Regions from separate parts of the Anaerostipes caccae L1-92 genome, predicted to be linked through region 1. Evidence: predicted binding sites of a transcription regulator. Region 1 holds the regulator's gene; the other holds the start of a gene.
What was found. Region 1 encodes HrcA, which represses chaperone genes, less so after heat shock. Its sites were predicted from a motif close to TGTTAGCACTCNNNNNNNNNGAGTGCTAACA; they were not measured.

Region 1 (9,671 bases):
CGGGCATTCGGGAACCGAGATCGATAAAAACCGTGCGAATGCCCATATTCTGATGGGGCGGCTGCTCTGCTGCGTAAAGGGGATTCATATAAGCCGAATCTATGGGGCTTTGGAGCAGAAAGACAATGCCATTCCCAACGAGTGTTATGCAGAATTGATCTGTGAGGACAGAGAAGCGATAGAAGAGGCGGCGGCAAAGCTGTTTCAGAACTTTAAAGAGCAGTTTCAGGGTACAGATGACGGCATGGAAGTGAGACTGGAATTCTCTGAAATGGAAAAGAGGGACTGCCTGACTCAGGATGCGCAGGATGCAGTGCTTTATTTTCTTAACCATACGCCAAACGGCATTCACACGATGAGCCGGGATATCGAAGGTCTGGTGGAAAGTTCATTAAACCTGGGGATTCTTAAGATGGACGGAGAAGAAATCTCATTTTCTTTCGGTGTGCGCAGTTCGGCGCCTTTTTATAAAGAGGAGCTGGCAGGCTGCCTTGAGTCTCTGGCCCGGAAGCTTAACGGCAGTTATGAGCGGGTCAACGATTACCCTGCATGGGAATATAAGAAGGATTCGGTTTTAAGAGACGTATTTTTGAAGGCTTACCGGCAGATGTACGGAAAGGAAATGAAAGTGGAGATGATTCACGCAGGACTGGAGTGCGGCATTTTTGCATCCAGAATCGAGGGACTGGATATCGTGTCTTTCGGACCGGATATCTTTGATATTCACACGACTGATGAGAGGCTTTCTGTTCCTTCCGTTAAAAGGACATGGGAACTGCTGTTAAAGATCATCGAAGAGTTTCCGTAAAAGCCAGAATCTATTACACGGCTGAAATTGAAAATGAACAATTTAGATAAAGGAGTAGACCAATGAGTGAAAATGTATACGATATTTTGCAGGAAAGAGGATTTATCGCTCAGACGACCCACGAGGAACTGCGCGATCTGCTTGGAAAGGAAAAAGTAACGTTCTATATCGGGTTTGACGCTACCGCAGACAGCCTTACCGCAGGACATTTCCTCACGGTCATGGCCATGATGCATATGCAGAGAGCGGGGCACAGACCGATTGCTCTTTTAGGGGGCGGAACGACGATGATCGGAGATCCTTCCGGCAAGTCTGACATGCGCAATATCATGACAAAAGAAACCATTGAACACAATGCCATGCGATTTAAGGAGCAGCTGTCCCGGTTTATTTCATTTGACAACGACAAGGCAATCCTCGAAAATAACGCAGACTGGCTTTTGGACTTAAACTATGTAGACTTTTTAAGAGAGATCGGAGTCCATTTTTCTGTCAACAAGATGCTGACAGCTGAGTGCTACAAACAGCGCATGGAGAAGGGACTTACGTTTTTTGAATTCAACTATATGCTCATGCAGGCATATGATTTCTTAGAGCTGAACCGCAGATACGGTTGTACTCTGGAAATGGGCGGAAACGACCAGTGGAGCAATATTCTTGCGGGCGCGGATCTGATCCGCCGCAAGGAGCAGAAAAATGCGTTTGGGCTGACACTTACCCTGCTTACCAGAAGCGACGGCGTGAAGATGGGCAAAACGATGTCGGGAGCCGTCTGGCTGGACCCTGAAAAGACTTCTCCATATGAGTTTTATCAATACTGGAGAAATATCGAAGATGTGAAGGTAGAAGAGTGCCTCGGACTCTTAACGTTCCTTCCGATGGAAGAAGTGAGAAGACTTGGAGCGCTTCAGGATGCCGAGATCAATAAGGCAAAAGAAGTGCTGGCATATGAAGTGACGAAGATCGTTCACGGTGAAGAAGAGGCGAAGAAGGCACAGGCCGGAGCAAAAGCCTTGTTTGTACAGGGTGCGGCCAGTGAGGATGCGCCGGTGCATGAGTATTCCAAGGCACAGCTTGAGGAGGGACTTGATATCCTGACTCTGCTGGTAGATACGAAACTCTGTTCTACAAGATCTGATGCCAGAAGGACTGTGACCCAGGGCGGCGTATCCGTCAACGGGGAGAAAGTGACAGACTTTAAACAGGTGTTTACTTCGGCAGATTTTGACGACAAAGAACGTCTGCTCCTGAAAAAGGGAAAGAAGAAGTTCTGCCAGGTCAAAGAAGGAAATTAAAGAGAAGATTTGGAACAGGACATACAGCTGTCCTGTTCCTTTTGCTATTCTAAGGATGATGACAGGAGGTGAAGATATGGCTTCAAGTGTTGAATTTACAGAATATGTATGCGGTCAGGCCGAGGGTGCCGGAAAGGTTTCTTACAGAAGAATGTTTGGAGAGTATGGGATTTATCTGGACGGGAAATTTATAGGTGTTGTCTGTGACAATCAATTTTTTGTCAAGATCACAAAGGCCGGGGAAGAAATCCTGCCTGAATGCCCGAAAGAACCGCCCTATGACGGGGCAAAACCTTATTTTCTCATAGAAGAGCTGGAAGACCGGGAGCTGCTCTGCCGTTTTCTGAGAGCTTCTTTTGAGGAGCTTCCGGTGCCGAAACCAAAGAAAAGATAATCAGCAGACAGCCGCTTCCACATGAAAGAGGAAGCGGCTGTCTTAGGGTTAATGGAAATTTTTTTGGATTTCATTGAGAGCTTTTTGTGTATAAGGGTCTCTCTGGTCGATGTGCTGAATGACGGACTTGATTTTCTCGGCATCTCTGGATCCGGCTGTTTTAGAAAGGGACAGGACAAACAGCAGCAGAATGATAGAAAAAATCGTGCGCAGCTTCAGAAAAGACCAGTAGCTGGCGCTCTCCTCCGGCTCTGTGTGAAACGGATCGGAATGGGAGGCGTATTTTTGATTTAATTTCAGTTTTTCCTGCTCCATGCGAAGCCTTGTTAAATCTGTCATCTCATCATCTCCTTTGTTCATTATATGAGGCATGTATGTTTCTATGACACAAAAAGTTCAAAGATTTTATAATTTCTTTATGTTTTCCATCAAACGAAAATGCTATAATGTTATCTATGACATTTTCCACATGATTTCCGTTCGGCTCTTAGAATGCCTCACTCCAAGCATGTGGAAAATGGACGTAATATCTGCTGGAGCAGGCTGCTTAGAGACAAAAGGCACTATACTTCATGGGTGCATTTGAATGTTAAGAAAGGTGAGATGATGAGAGATAAGATTCAGAATTTTTTAAGAGGGCGTTACGGCACAGATTCTCTTTCAAAATTTTTGCTGATTTTGGCTTTGGCGGGGATGTTTCTTCCTATTTTTATAAAGAAGGCGTTTGTGTTTTATTATGCGGGACTTCTTTTGCTGATCTATTCCTATTTCAGGATTTTTTCCAGGAATATTGCGAAGAGATCGGCTGAAAATGCGGCATTCCTCAGGAAGACCAGCAAGATTACCGGGTTTTTCAGGAAGAAGAAGCTTCATTTTGAACAGCGGAAAACGCACAAGTTTTTCCGGTGTCCGGGCTGCGGTCAGGATATCAGAGTGCCGAAGGGTAAGGGGAATATCGTGATCACCTGTCCGAAATGCCGGAAAGAATTCCAGGCGAGATCGTAAAAGGAGGTTTGCATGTTTGGATATTTGATTGTCAATAAGCCTGAGATGAAGATCAAAGATTATGAACGGTACCGTGCCTATTACTGCGGACTGTGCCGGAGGCTCTATAAGCATTACGGAAAGAAAGGCCAGCTGACACTGAGCTTTGACATGACGTTTCTTACCATTTTATTAAACGGGCTTTATGAGCCGAAGCTTCATTCCGGCAAGCATTTCTGCGGACTCCATCCAGCAAAGAGGCAGAAGGTTATGTGCAATCAGCTGAGTGACTATGCGGCGGATATGGGAATTCTTCTTACTTATTATAATCTGCTGGATGACTGGCAGGACGAGAAGAAGCTTAAAAGTCTTCTGCTGGCGGATAGCCTCAGGAAATCATGTATGGAGATCACTCGGAGATATCCGAGACAGAGCCGGGCTGTCAGAGATTATATAAAGAAGCTTTCAGTCTGTGAGAAGGAAAACACGGATCAGCTGGATCGTGTGGCAGGCCTCACGGGAACGATGCTCGGAGAGATTTTTGTCTTCCGGGAGGATGAGTGGTCTGATGATCTGAGAACGATGGGATTCTTTCTTGGAAAGTTCATTTATCTGATGGATGCCTACGAAGATTTATCCGATGATCTGAAGAATGGACGGTACAATCCATGGAGTTTATATGCGGAGGGCAAAGAGTTTGATCAGAGAGCAGAGACGGTCCTGACCATGATGATGACGGAGTGTGCCGCTGTGTTTGAACGACTGCCGATCTTAAAGGATATTGAAATTCTCAGGAATATCATTTATTCTGGAGTATGGACGAAATTTGAGATCGCAAAGAACAGAAGAAAAGGCAGTGAGGAAGAATGAGATGGATGAAGCATATACAATCTTAGGCGTATCCCAGGATGCGACCGATGAGGAAATAAAAAAAGCATATCGGAGGCTGAGCAAGAAATATCATCCGGATGCCAACTTAAATCAGCCGGAATACGCAGAGCGGAAATTTAAAGAAGTCCAGGAGGCCTATAAAAAGATCATGGACTTCAGAAAGTACGGCGCGTCCGGCGGAAACCCATATGGAAATCCATATCAGGGAGGACAGTCCTCCTACGGGGGATACGGCAATGCCGGAACCGGTTCGGCAGAGATGACGGCCGCCTATAATTATCTGCGGGCAGGTCATTACCGGGAGGCTCTTCAGGTGCTCGGAAGTATATCCGAGAGAAATGCACAGTGGTTTTATTTCAGCGCTGTGGCAAACATGGGCATCGGCAACAACGTAACCGCGCTGGAACATGCGCAGACAGCTGTGCAGATGGACCCTTCCAACATGGAATACCAGATGCTTTTAAAGCAGATGCAGCAGAGCGGAAGCTGGTATCAGAACATGGGCTCCGGATATGGAAGAAGTACGATGGGAAGCAGCTGCTGCATGCAGCTTATTATGCTGAATTGTTTTATCAATTTCTGCTGCAGGCCTTGTTAACAACGGAACATAAACAGGAGGACTTATGGGTAAGATCATAGGGATTGATTTAGGGACGACCAACAGCTGTACTGCCGTGATGGAAGGCGGAAAAGCCGTTGTCATACATAATGCAGAAGGTTCAAGGACGACGCCGTCGGTCATGGCTTTGACCAAAAACGGAGAAAGACTGATCGGAGATGCGGCCAAAAGGCAGTCTGCGGCGAACCCGGAACGGACAGTGTCATCTATTAAACGGCATATGGGGACGGATTACAGGGTGAAGATCGACGGAAAGAAATATCTCCCACAGGAGATTTCCGCCCAGATCCTGATGAAGTTAAAGCAGGATGCCGAGAGCTATCTGGGAATGGAAGTGACGGAGGCAGTGATCACCGTGCCTGCATATTTTAATGACGCCCAGAGACAGGCTACCAAGGATGCGGGAAGGATCGCAGGTCTTGAGGTAAAGCGTATCATAAATGAACCTACCGCTGCGGCGCTGGCCTACGGCCTGGATAACGGGACGGAGCAAAAGATCATGGTCTATGACCTGGGAGGCGGTACTTTCGATGTGTCGGTCATTCAGATCGAAGACGGCGTGATCGAGGTGCTGGCAACTTCAGGAAACAATCACCTGGGAGGTGATGATTTTGATGAGGCAGTGGCAGCGTATCTGGTGGAAACTTTTAAGAAGACAGATGGAATTGATTTGAAAAAAGATGTCCAGGCAATGCAGCGGATCATGGAAGCCGCAGAGAAAGCTAAGATCGAACTTTCCAGCATGTCTGAGACAAATATCAACCTGCCGTTCATCGTCGTGGACCGGGGTGAGACACACCACATGGACATTCAGCTTACGAGGACAAAGTTTGATGAGCTGACTTACAGCCTTGTATCAAAAACCGAAGAACCGGTCAGAAACGCACTTAAGGATGCGGGACTGTCCGCAGGAGAAATCAACAGGGTGCTGATGGTGGGAGGATCTACAAGAATTCCGTCCGTACAGCGGAAGGTGGCAGAGATCACCGGAAAGCGCCCGGACCAGTCTTTAAATCCCGATGAGTGTGTCGCGCTGGGGGCTGCCATCCAGGGAGGGAAACTTGCAGGAGAGGCCGGAACCAATGAAGTGCTGCTCATGGACGTAACCCCGCTTTCCCTGTCTATAGAGACAATGGGAGGAATGGCTACAAGGATTATTGAGCGCAACTCGACAATTCCGACCCGTCACAGCCAGATCTTTACTACAGGCGCCAATTTCCAGACAGCCGTGGATATCAAGGTTCTCCAGGGAGAGCGGATGATGGCCAATGAAAACAAGGTCATCGGCAATTTCCGGCTCAAGGGGATCAAACGGGCCGTGAGAGGGGTGCCTCAGATTGAAGTGACTTTCGATATCGATGTCAATGGTATCCTGAAGGTATCGGCAAAAGACCTGGGGACCGGAAAGGAACAGAGCGTTGTGATCACCTCAAGTTCCAATATGTCGGAGGAAGAGATCGAACAGGCAATCCGGAATGCAAAAGAAAATGCAGCATTTGATGAGGAACACAGAGAAGCGGTTCAGTCCTATCATGAGGCGGAAGAGACACTTGTCAGGGCGGAACAGTATCTTGCAGAGCACAAGAAAGAGATCGAAAAAGAAAAGAAGAAAGCCATCAAAGATGCAGCGGCAGATTTAAAAAAAGCGCTCAAACGTGTGAAGCTTGAAAAGATTACGAGGGAACAGGCCGGTGAACTGAACAGAGCGAAAGAAGAACTGCTTTCAGTTTTGCCGTAAGATGAAAAAATCAGAATAAAGATTGGATATAGTAGGAACCATGTTCAGAAAAACAGGTTCCTACTATATTTTATTTGGAAAGCCAGGAGACAATTTTAAAAAAAATAATAGGAGGGGTTGACAATGAAATTTAAAAGTGATAACTTATGTTATAGATATTAGCACTCGTTTAAGATGAGTGCTAATAATGAAAGGAAAGATACCATGGATTTAAATGATCGTAAAAGACTAATACTAAAAGCGATTATAGCAAATTATCTGGAGACCGGGGAACCCGTTGGTTCCAGGACGATTTCCAAGATGGAGGGACTGAACTTAAGTTCCGCAACGATCCGCAATGAAATGGCGGACCTTGAGGATCTGGGATTCATTCTGCAGCCGCACACGTCGGCCGGGCGGATACCTTCGGATCTGGGATATCGTTTTTATGTGGACCAGCTTATGCAGGATCGGGAGTCGGACGAAGAAGAACGGCTGGAGCTTGTCAAGAAAGTTGACAAGATGGAAGTGATGCTGAAGCAGGTTGCCAATGTCCTGGCGTCCAGTACGAATTATGCGACGATGGTATCTGCCCCTCAGTACAAAAATACAAAGCTCAAGTTTGTGCAGCTTTCCCAGGTGGATGAGTACAGTCTGCTGGCGGTTATCGTGGCAGACGGCAATGTCGTAAAAAACCAGATCATCGACGTGGAAAAACCACTGGCAAATGACGAAGTCCTGAAACTGAACGTATTATTAAACTCCTTTCTCCAGGGGCTGACTCTGAAGGAAATCAACCTGGAGCTGATCCAGACGATGAAGGATCAGGCCGGAATCCACAGCCAGATACTGGAAAAGATTTTGGAGGAGATCGCAGTCGTTATCCACAATGCGGACCAGCTGGAGATTTATACGGGAGGTGCTTCCAATATCTTAAAGTATCCCGAGCTTGGCTCGCCGGAGACAGCTACCGAGCTTTTAGATGCTTTAGTGGAAAAGAAGGCACTGAACAAGCTGGTGGGCGACACATTGGAAAGTGATGACCACCACGGAATTCAGGTTTACATCGGAGATGAGGCGCCGGTGAAGAACATGAGGGACTGCAGCATTGTGACAGCCACTTATGAACTGGAGGAAGGCGGAACCGGAACAATCGGGATTATTGGTCCGAAACGGATGGATTACAAGAGGGTTGTGAAGACACTCCAGAATCTGACGGATGAGATCAACGATCTGTTCAAGAAAAAACCATAGGAGGGAAGGTGCATTATGGGAGAAGAGAAAAAAGTTCAGGAAGAAGAAATGAAAGAAAATACAGCCACAGAAGAAAAAGAGACCCAAAAAACAAAAGAGGCTAAGAAGGCAGACAAGAAGGCATCGAAAAAGCAGAAAGCGGATGATCTGATAAAGGAAAAAGACCAGCAGATCGGTGAGCTGACCGATAAGTATCAGCGTCTCATGGCAGAGTTTGAGAATGTCAGAAAGCGGACGGCCAAAGAGTTTGTCCAGAGATATGACATGGGAGCCATGGGAGTTTTAGAAAAGCTTCTGCCGGTAGTCGACAACTTTGAGAGGGGACTTCAGGCCGTGGCAGAGGAAGAAAAAGATTCTCCGTTTGTTCAGGGCATCGAACAGATTTATAAGCAGCTTATGGGAACTCTCGATGAACTGGGAGTAAAGGCCATGGATGCCGAGGGCAAAGAGTTCGACGCCAATCTCCACAATGCGGTGATGCACGTGGAAGACGAAGAAGCCGGAGAAAATGTAGTGGTCGAAGAGCTTCAAAAAGGATATATGTATAAAGAAAGCGTACTTCGGCACAGTATGGTAAAAGTAGCGAACTAAATGTAAGACACTTGAGGAAATCAAGCGAAAGCATTGGAAATATAGAAAGATTTATTTTAGGAGGAAATTTATCATGGGTAAAATTATTGGTATTGACTTAGGAACAACAAACAGCTGTGTAGCAGTTATGGAAGGCGGAAAGCCAACCGTTATCACAAATGCAGAAGGTGTGAGAACAACCCCGTCCGTTGTGGCATTCACGAAAACAGATGAGCGTATCGTCGGAGAACCTGCAAAACGTCAGGCTGTTACGAATGCAGAGAAGACAATTTCTTCTATCAAACGCCACATGGGAACTGATTATAAAGTAAAAATTGACGACAAGAATTATACACCGCAGGAAATTTCAGCAATGGTGCTTCAGAAATTGAAAGCAGATGCAGAAAACTATCTCGGAGAAAAAGTAACAGAGGCTGTCATCACAGTACCGGCTTACTTTAACGATGCTCAGAGACAGGCAACAAAAGATGCGGGTAAGATTGCAGGACTCGATGTAAAACGTATCATCAACGAGCCTACAGCAGCAGCTTTATCTTACGGACTGGACAATGAGAATGAACAGAAGATCATGGTTTATGATCTTGGAGGAGGTACCTTCGACGTATCCATCATCGAGATCGGAGACGGTGTCATCGAAGTTCTCTCAACAGCCGGTGACAATAAACTGGGCGGAGATGATTTCGACAATGTGATCACAAACTACATGTTAGACGAGTTCAAAAAACAGGAAGGCGTTGACTTATCCGGAGACAAGATGGCAATGCAGAGACTGAAAGAAGCTGCTGAGAAAGCGAAAAAAGAACTTTCTTCTGCGACAACAACCAACATCAACCTTCCGTTCATCACAGCGACAAATGAAGGACCAAAACATTTTGATATGAACCTTACAAGAGCAAAGTTTGATGAACTGACCTTATCTCTTGTAGAGAGAACAGCAACTCCTGTTAACACAGCGTTAAAAGACGCAGGAATTGCGGCATCAGAACTGAGCAAGGTTCTCCTTGTAGGAGGTTCCACAAGAATTCCTGCCGTACAGGATAAAGTAAAACAGCTCACAGGAAAAGAACCATTCAAGGGAATCAACCCGGACGAATGTGTTGCCATCGGTGCTTCCATCC
Region 2 (9,671 bases), 680 kb from region 1:
AATGAAGCGCCGCCAGCACGCCATCGAAATGAAGACCTGCAATCGGTATTTTTGCCGCCGCCAGCATCAGGCTGTTCTTTCCGCTGTCGGGAAATATACTCTGGGACCATAGGTAGGCATCCGGAAAAGATCCGCCCCAGTCCTTTTCAATGTATCCTGTCCCCTGATCAAAGTTCATTTTATATCCGTTCAAAGTGAGTTCTCCGAAAAGCTGATGCCGCATACTGATGATTCCATGGCGGCACTGCATTCCGGGCACATACCGGAACGGCCCCATAATATCGGAAGAAAGAGGATGAATATTTTTATAAATGATCCTCCCCTCAAGGCTCAGTCCTTCCTCATGGATATTGAGAAGAATCCCCCGCTCAGAGAAAATGCTTGCCGGACCCTCTCCTCTTCCCGTGTCCAGGACCACATGAAACTTCTGTTTCGAACCACAGAAAGCCTCTGCCTTCCATGAAAAATACCATGACTGTTCCTTTGTAATCACCTGAAGGGATGAAAATGCATTTCCTTCCCGGTCAATATGATAAGCCGGTATGACCGAAAACATCTGATCCCCTTTCTGGTGTTTTAAATACCATCCCTCAAAATAATTATTCTTTCTTTTTGTACCCTGAAATGCATTCGGGTTTTTCATGTGTTAAATCCTCCTTTGCTGGATTGTCAATCAAATTTCCTTTATAGTCAAATCTGGAACCATGACATGGACAGTCCCAGCTTAATTCCTCCGGATTCCATTTAAGGATGCACCCCAGATGCGGACAGGTCAGAGAAACCACGTGAACACTTCCTTTTTCGTCTCTGTATGCCCCGGCCTTTTTCCTTTCGTATTCGATCACGCCGCCCTGTCCCTTTTTAAGATGCGCTGCCGCTTCATCCGGAATCTTCATTCTCTCCAGCACAAAGTTCCTGGCAGTCTCCATCCCCTCTTTTGCCAGCGGTTTGGCTGAAGCTTTCAGATGAAGCCTCTGAGGTGAAAAAACATGGGCAAAGGCATTCTTCTTTTCAATAATATAATCTGTAATCAAAAGAGCCGATGCCATGGAAGAACTCATTCCCCACTTTTTAAATCCTGATGCCACATACCATCCCGTCTTTGAAAAAGAGTAATATCCAATGTACGGAATGGAATCAATGGTCATACAGTCCTGTGCAGACCAGGCGCTTTCCACCCGGCAGTTTTCCCAGTACTGTCGGGCATTAGACTCAAGCATCTGATACTGCCCTCCCAAAAGATTCTCTCCCGTCCTGTGACCGCCGCCGCCAAATAATAAATATGGCCCGTAAGACCGGAACGACAGGCCGTCATTTGGATCGACTCCCAGATACATATCTTCTATATGATCGGTTCCCGTGAGAGCCAGAACATAGCTCCTTTCCTGATGCATCCGCAGAAAATAGTATCCGGGCCGGTTCATGATGGGATAATGGGTCGTAAAGACGATATTCTCCGCCTCAACAGTTCCCTGGTCCGTGATAATTTTATTTCCTTCCACGTCTGTGACAAGGGTCTGTTCATATATCTCCAGCCCTTCCGCCGCTGCTTTTAAGAATTTCAGCGGATGGAATCTGGCCTGTCCGGTATACCTGACCGCCCCTTTCACGGAAAATGGAAGTTCTGTCTGTGACGTATAATCGGCCGGAAGTCCTAATGACTGTGCCGCGCGGACTTCTTCCTTCAGCGCCTCCTCCTGATATTTGGAATATAAATAGGAGGAACACTCTTTAAAATCACAGTCGATCTGATGATCCTTGATCAGCTCCCTGTATTTTCTCACCGCAGCCTGGTTCATCAGCGCATACTGCCTGGCCTGTTCCTTTCCGACTTCACGGACCAGCTTTTGGTAGATAAGACCATGGGAAACTGTAATTTTTGCCGTAGTCCCCTTTGTCTGTCCGCTGCCGATCCTGTCTGCCTCCAAAACGAGAACCTCTCTACCCTCCAATGACAAGAGATATGCTGTCAGAATCCCGGCCATGCCTCCGCCGATCACTGCAGTTTCAACTTTTTTTCTCCCCTGAAAAGGCGGGAAAGAAGGCATATCCACAGTCTTTTCCCAAATTGTATCCACTAAAATCCCTCCCTTCATTTATTTTTCTTTTTAGGATGGCTCAAATCAATCAGGACTATTCACGGCAGAATTGTTAGCACTCATATTAATCGAGTGCTAATTTTCTCTTGACTTTCCCTTTCTGTGGCTCTACAATATTATGCAGAACGGCAGATTCCTGCTCTGCCGAAGAATTGAAAATTAAACCTGTCAATAGAAAATCAATGCAAAGGAGTGTGTATATCATGGCACAAAAACATGGTAACCTTTCAATTAACAGTGAAAACATTTTTCCAATCATTAAAAAATGGCTGTATTCCGATCATGACATCTTCGTCAGGGAATTGATCTCCAACGGATGCGATGCTATCACAAAACTTCGAAAACTGTCCTCCATGGGAGAATACGAATTTCCGGAAGGCCACAAAGAAAAAATCGAAGTCATCGTAGACGCAAAAGAAAAAACAATGAAGTTCGTCGACACCGGCCTTGGTATGACGGCTGAAGAAGTCGAAGAATACATCACACAGATCGCGTTTTCAGGAGCCACAGAATTTTTAGAGAAATATAAAGATAAGACAGATCAGGACCAGATCATCGGACATTTCGGACTTGGCTTCTATTCTGCATTTATGGTAGCCGACAAAGTTTATATCGACAGCCTCTCCTACAAAGAAGGGGCAGTCCCGGTACACTGGGAATGCGACGGCGGTACAGAATATGACATCGAAGACGGCGTCCGGGATCAGGTCGGAACTCAGATCACACTGTTTTTAAATGAAGACAGCCTGATGTTTGCCAACGAATCAAAAGTTGAGGAAGTCATTCAAAAATACTGTTCTTTCATGCCTGTGGAAATCTTTTTGACTGATGCGGGCAAAGAACAGGAATATGAGACGATCGACGAATCAGAACTGACTGAAGAAGACGTGGTTGTCGAGCACATCCATGAGGATGCAAAAACCGAAGAGAAAGAAAATGAAAACGGTGAGAAAGAAACGGTGGAGGTCTCTCCCGCAAAAGATCTGGTAAAAATCCATAAGCGCCCGGTATCCTTAAGCGATACTCATCCGCTCTGGATGAAACACCCGAACGACTGCACGGACGAAGAATACAAGGCATTTTACCATAAAGTATTCGCTGACTTTAAAGAGCCTCTGTTCTGGATTCACCTGAATATGGACTATCCGTTTAATCTGAAAGGAATTTTATACTTCCCTCAGATCAACACAGAGTATGACTCCATCGAAGGAACGATCAAGCTCTACAACAGCCAGGTATTCATCGCCGACAACATCAAGGAAGTCATCCCTGAATTCCTGATGCTCTTAAAAGGTGTCATCGACTGTCCGGATCTGCCTCTGAACGTTTCAAGGAGTGCTCTCCAGAACGACGGCTTTGTGAAAAAAATCTCCGACTATATTTCCAAGAAGGTTGCGGATAAACTGAGCGGCATGTGTAAGACTGATCGGGAAACCTATGAAAAATACTGGGATGATATCAGCCCGTTCATTAAATTCGGCTATATCAAGGACCAGAAATTCGGAGAAAAGATCAAAGATTATATTCTGTTTAAGAACATGGACCAGAAATATTTAACCCTCAGTGATCTGGCTCCGGCACCGGCTGATGAGAAAGACAAGACAACCATCTACTACATCACGGACGAAGTACAGCAGAGCCAGTATATCAACATGTTTAAGGAACAGGGTCTGGATGCCGTGATTCTGAAGCACAATATTGATTCTGCATTTATCTCCCAGTTAGAACAGCAGAGCCAGAACCTGGCGTTCAAACGGATCGATGCGGATGTGGAAGGCGCACTGAAAGAGGATTCCGAAGAGGATCTCACCGATATCACGACTGCTCTGACAGAACTATTTAGAAAGACTCTCGGAAAAGAGAATCTGGATGTCCATGTGGACAAACTGAAAAACGAGGACATATCTGCCGTCATTACCTTATCCGAGGAGAGCCGCCGGATGCAGGACATGATGAAGATGTACGGCATGGCAGGCATGGACCCGGCCATGTTCGGAGGAGCAGAATCCCTGACCTTAAATGCCAACAACCAGCTGGTGCAGTACCTGTTTGAACACGGGGACGCAGAGAATACACCGATCATCTGCGAACAGCTGTATGACCTGGCAGTTTTGAGCAACAAACAGCTCCCTGCAGACCAGATGACCAAATTTATCGCACGCAGCAACAAGATCATGCAGATGCTGACGAAATAGAAAATGAGCCGCAGACAATTTCACAGACTGTCTGCGGCTCTCTTTTACCTGTCACTTATCCTAAACTTTACAAAACCGAAATATAATCTCAAATCCTTCTGTGTAATCCTCCGGGATCTCAATCTGTATTCCCAGGCTGTCCGCCGTCTGTTTTGCCAGATAAAGTCCCATTCCGGTGGAATTCTTTCTCTTTTCCTCTGTGTCTCCGGTAAATCCCTTTTCAAAAAGAAAGGGAAGATCCCAGGGCTTTACTCCGATTCCATTGTCCCGGACTGCCAGTGTTACATCCCCGTTCTCTGCATCACGCTTTGTATACAGCTTCAAAAAAGATGCTTCTGCTTTCTGCCCGGCATATTTCAAAGAATTGCTCACTGCCTGACGGATCAGGAAAGAAAGACCTTTTTTGTCCGACAGAACATGTAAATCTTCCACTTCATTTATGACACGGATCTTCTGTTCCTTCAGCAGATTTTCATATCCGCAAAGCACTTCCCCGCATATATCAGAAAGAGATACTTGTTCAAATACATAGTCTGTACATACATTTTTTATCCTTGCGTAATACAGCATTCTCTCGACATTTTCTTCTATGTTAGTCTGCACATACTCAAGCCTCCTGTAAGCAGCAGAAGACATCTCATCTTTTCGGTTATCCAGAACAAAGGTCATCAATGCCAGCGGAGTTTTGATCTCATGGGCCCATGATTCAATATACTCCTCATACTCCGCAAGATCCGCCTCCTGATCCCGAATTTTATGGTCCAGCATTTCAATGCGCTCTCCTATGTGTCCCATCGCCTGTATTTCCCTGTCATTCATAGATAAAAGTTCTATCTCATTTGGAGAACTTCCGGGCTTCTCCAGGAACCGCATAAAGTCCTTTTCTTTTTTCCTGTCCCTTCTGTCCAGCCAGAGACCCATAAATACGTATAAGATTACGGCAGCCAAAATCACCGAAGGCAGGATGGCATAAAAGCTGCCAATGTCTGAGAGCCAGAGAAACATACAGAATACGAGACAAAGAACCATGGTAAACACAAACCATTCTTTGTATTTTAATAAAATCTGCTTCCATCTGTCAGTCATCGCTTTCTCCGATCTCTGTAAGGCAGTACCCTATCCCTCTTCTTGTCTCTATTCTATAAGGGATATGAAGTTTTCTTATGGTTTTCTTTAATCTTGTCATGTTCACCTGAAGTGCATTTTCATCGATATACTCTGTGGTTCCCCATAATCTCTCTGACAGCATGGATTTTGTCACAGTATCTCCCGCATGCAGCAGAAGCAGTTCCATGATCTTTCCCTGATTTTCAGGCAGTACCGCCGACTGTCCATTCATATACACCGTAAAAGTCTGGCGGTCCAGCCTGACTCCCTGAATCTCCGCAAAGCGGTCTCTGTCCTCATATCTTCGGAGCAGGTTTAAAATCCGGGCGGTCAGCCTGTCTTTGTGACAAGGCTTTGTCAGATATTCATCTGCCCCCAGCTTAAGGGCATGCAGTTCATCCTTTAACTGATCCCGGCTGGTCAGCACAAGAACCGGCACTGTACTTATCTTCCTGATGGATCTGCATATCTCAAAGCCCGTGATTCCCGGAAGATTCAGATCCAGCAGCACCAGATCAGGAGACAGACTGAGAATCTTCCTGGCCGCATCGGAAAAGTCCGCAAGACAGTCCGTCTCATAGCCCTCCTTCATAAGAATCGAAGCAAGTTCTTCCCTCATAAATACGTCATCTTCTGCAATCACAATCTTTTTCACGCTATCCGCCTTTCAGCCGTCGTCCCTCTTAAGCTTTGTCTGCCGGAGGATCTGTTTGTCGCTCATTTTCATGACGGCCACAATATATCCTAATTCTATCACACACACAAGCAGAATTACAGGCACTGCTGACGCTGTAAGAATTCCTTCTCTTCCCCGCATGTCAGATGCAGCAAAACCTGAGGCCATGGACCGAATGCCAAACAGGCTTCCGAAAGCGGCGGCGGATATGGGCAGAAGGAAGAACCATCTGATCTGTCTCCTGGCAGACTCGCACAAATATTTGCAGCGGCATCCGAGACGAAGAATCGTCCGGTATCTCTTTTTCGTCTGCTGCTGATGCATCAGAAACTGCACGCCAAGCACCGTATTTGCGATAAGAAGAAAGATGACCCCCAGATAAATGGTTGTATAACTGGCTGCCGCCGTATAAAACAGCTGCCTGCCCATGCTCTTTAAATAGCTTTCATACTTTAGGGAAGTTTTGTCCAGCCGGGCGTTGATATCTGTCATGGTTTGCATCAGCCCTTTCTTCCGGACAACAGAATCCTTGAGCTTTATATTCCAGTACGAATGAAACTGCCCTTCTGTCAGCTGTTCAAATACCGGATCAGGAACGACCAATCCATAGCTGATCGTAATCGAACGGTCCGTGACGATGTTTTCCTGACAGTATGTTTTGGACAGTTCATATCTTTCGTGGTTCATTTCCACAGCGGGCCGTATTTTCAGCGCAGACTTCATTGTCCTGTCGATATCCCCATTTGAATATTCCCTGCTGGTATAGAGAGCAGCCTGACGGCTTTTCAGACGGAGCGGCTCGTCTCCCTTCAGCTTTAGAATTCGGTTATATCCGGATAAGGAGATCAGGTAGGGTTCATCAAAATATTGGAGATTGTTTAGAAGAACTTCTCTGCCCTGAGAGTCCTCCTGCGCCTTTACGGCTTCGTAAAGTTCCGCTCCGGAAAAAGTTCCCTCTGATTTGTTCCCCTTAAACGGACCTGTTTTCACCTGGAATGATTCCTCTGTAAATTCATCCAGATTCAGCTGTTTCAGCTCTCTTTTGATCTGTCCCGGCTCTCCTTCAAAGGTATAGTCAATGACATGACGGTTATTGAGACCAGAGTTTACGCCGATGGCACATCCATATCCAAAACAGCAGAACGCAGCCAGCATAAGCAGAGAGGACACCGCTATGGAATCCGGCCTCAGAACGATCGTCTCCTGGATCTGACGGAATGTAAAAACGGCCAGTCCCTTATTGCTGTCTTTTTGCTTTAGGTACATATCAAATACAATTCCTATCCCCCTGAAAATAAGGAAGTTCCCGCCGATACCCAGTACCATAATCACAGCCATTTCTCCAGGTGATCTCCAGGCATTTACCTTCAGGGCCCGGGTATAGGCCGCTGCCAGCATAAAAAATCCCGCTGCCAGCTGTATAGCTGTGAAACAAGTCCTGTGATCCCTGTGCCTCTTATCCTGTGACTGGGACAGCAGCTGTATGATCTCTTTTCGGACGGTCTTTATACTCTGAAAAAGCAGTGCAGTAAGCCTGACGGCAAAATATCCGGCAGCAGTCCACAGTGCAGCGGAAAGCGAAAATGTAAAACGATGCCCCACAATTCCCATCCCCGCCGCTTTTGCCGTGATCATACTGATCAGCTCTGACAGAAGGACCGCTATGGGGATACCTGCGGCAAGCGACAGGATACTGTTCCAGATATCCTCAGCAAGGAGCATGGCAAACAATTTCCTCCGACCCATTCCAAACATCAGATAGATGCCCATTTCATGGCTCCTCTGCTCCATTCGGTATCTGTCTGAAAAATACACGAGAAAAAACAGGAAAAAAAGAGAGATCCCATAAAGAACAGGAATCAGAAGCAGCAGCTTTTGGACGGCATCGCTCTCCATTTTTTTCAAAAATACCATCACATCCTGATTTTCAAGAGACAGAATAATATAAAATGCAGCAATGGAAACGATAAGAGATACAAACAGCAGCCCGTTTTCTTTTCTGTTTTTCCTGCTGTTTTTTCTGACGGTCTCAAAGAACATTGGCACTTCCCCCTCCCAGCTGAGCCATGACTGCTATGATCCTGTCATAGAACTCCTGTCTGGATTCCGCCGGAACCCTTTTCCTCAGCTGATGAAAAATTACTCCGTCCTGGATAAAAAGGATCCTGGAACAATAGCTGGCCACATTGGCATCATGGGTCACCATAAGGATCGTGGCCTTCTGCTCCCTGTTCAGATCAGAAAGCTTCTGCATCAGCAGCCTGGCATTTTTAGAATCAAGTGCCCCTGTGGGTTCATCCGCCAGCAGAATCTCTGGGTTTAACAAGAGCGCCCTGGCCGCTGCGGCCCGCTGCTTCTGCCCGCCGGACAGTTCCGAAGGAAACTTTCCAAGAATATCCTCTATATCAAGGCAGACGGCCAATTCCTTCAGGCGGTGCTTCATCCTGCCTGCATTATGGATGGCAGCCGGCAGCAGAATATTTTCTGCCGCAGTCATATTGTCAATCAGTTCAAAGTTCTGAAACAAATATCCCATCTGCCTCCCTCTGTAGTTTTCCAGCTCTTTTCTGGTAAACTTACTGATGTCCTGTCCTTTTAAAAGAATCCTGCCGCCAGTTGGGTTTGAAGCCGTGGAAATGCAGTTTAAAAGAGTCGTCTTTCCCGATCCGCTGCTGCCCATGATACCGATAAACTCACTGTCCACAACCTGGAAACTGATTCCATTCAGAGCCTTTGTTATATTCTCTTTCTTCCCATAATACTTTGTCAGAGATTCTATTTCTAATTTTTTTCCGGTCATTTTGTATCCTTTCTATCAGCCATAAGACTTGATTGCCTTTCTGACCTAATTATACAAAATAACGCTTCTGAATAACACTTACACTTCTTGTAAGGATTCATGAACAAAGTGGGCAAGCCACTTCAGCTCCCTGCATCCTTTTCTCAGGAACACTGTTCTAAGATTGATTCCAGCGCCGCCTCACTGCTGCTGTGTGACCGGACGATTTTGGCCTTGCTCCTTTTCGCCTCACAGAGGGCACATTTCACCATCTTATGGGAAACTGTATTGGTGAACAGAACAACTAAGTCAGGACTTCCTACCTGTTTTCCCAGTTTTGCACTCATCTGAGTAAACACTTTTGCTTTGCAGTTATACTCTTTGCAGATTCTTTTATATTGACAGACCATCCGGTCGTGTCCTCCAATGATCACAACACTCATAAGGAACCTCCTCTGTTTGAAAAGGAGCCGGTGAAACCGGCTCCGGCACTTGTTATCGCTTCTATTGGGCCAGCTGGGCCAGGGTTTTTCCAAGTCTTACACAGTCTGCTTTTACGTCGTCGTCCGGAGTTTCATGGGCAATCAGTCCCTCTCCGTCAACAACAGACGCTCCTGCAGATTTCATGCGGTCTGTCCAGTCCCTCATCCATTCTCCGTCACCCCATCCATAGGAGCCGAAAAGTGCGATCTGCTTTCCTGAAGCAAAAGCTTCCACTTCCTGGACAAAAGGCTCCATTGCCGATTCTTCCAGCTGTTCTGCTCCCATTGACGGGCAGCCGAGTGCAAATGCCTTAGTATCTTTCAGTGTGTCCG

Region 2: a site for HrcA is predicted at 2,150-2,180, ahead of htpG (molecular chaperone HtpG). Genes of this name have one in related genera too.

Annotation. Positions count from the first base shown of each region.
Region 1 is NZ_AP023027.1:1,526,252-1,535,922, forward strand. It holds gene ANCC_RS07445 (aminoacyl-histidine dipeptidase) at 1-808, shown strand, start outside; gene tyrS (tyrosine--tRNA ligase) at 871-2,103, shown strand; gene ANCC_RS07455 (TfoX/Sxy family protein) at 2,180-2,497, shown strand; gene ANCC_RS07460 (hypothetical protein) at 2,546-2,836, opposite strand; gene ANCC_RS07465 (hypothetical protein) at 3,101-3,502, shown strand; gene ANCC_RS07470 (DUF5685 family protein) at 3,515-4,351, shown strand; gene ANCC_RS17805 (J domain-containing protein) at 4,353-4,970, shown strand; gene dnaK (molecular chaperone DnaK) at 4,996-6,729, shown strand; gene hrcA (heat-inducible transcriptional repressor HrcA) at 6,934-7,962, shown strand; gene grpE (nucleotide exchange factor GrpE) at 7,978-8,553, shown strand; gene dnaK (molecular chaperone DnaK) at 8,627-9,671, shown strand, end outside.
Region 2 is NZ_AP023027.1:850,928-860,598, reverse strand. It holds gene ANCC_RS04265 (tocopherol cyclase family protein) at 1-643, opposite strand, end outside; gene ANCC_RS04260 (FAD-dependent oxidoreductase) at 600-2,078, opposite strand; gene htpG (molecular chaperone HtpG) at 2,303-4,294, shown strand; gene ANCC_RS04250 (sensor histidine kinase) at 4,355-5,380, opposite strand; gene ANCC_RS04245 (response regulator transcription factor) at 5,373-6,056, opposite strand; gene ANCC_RS04240 (ABC transporter permease) at 6,069-8,117, opposite strand; gene ANCC_RS04235 (ABC transporter ATP-binding protein) at 8,107-8,877, opposite strand; gene ANCC_RS04230 (DUF2325 domain-containing protein) at 9,021-9,299, opposite strand; gene ANCC_RS04225 (flavodoxin) at 9,361-9,671, opposite strand, start outside.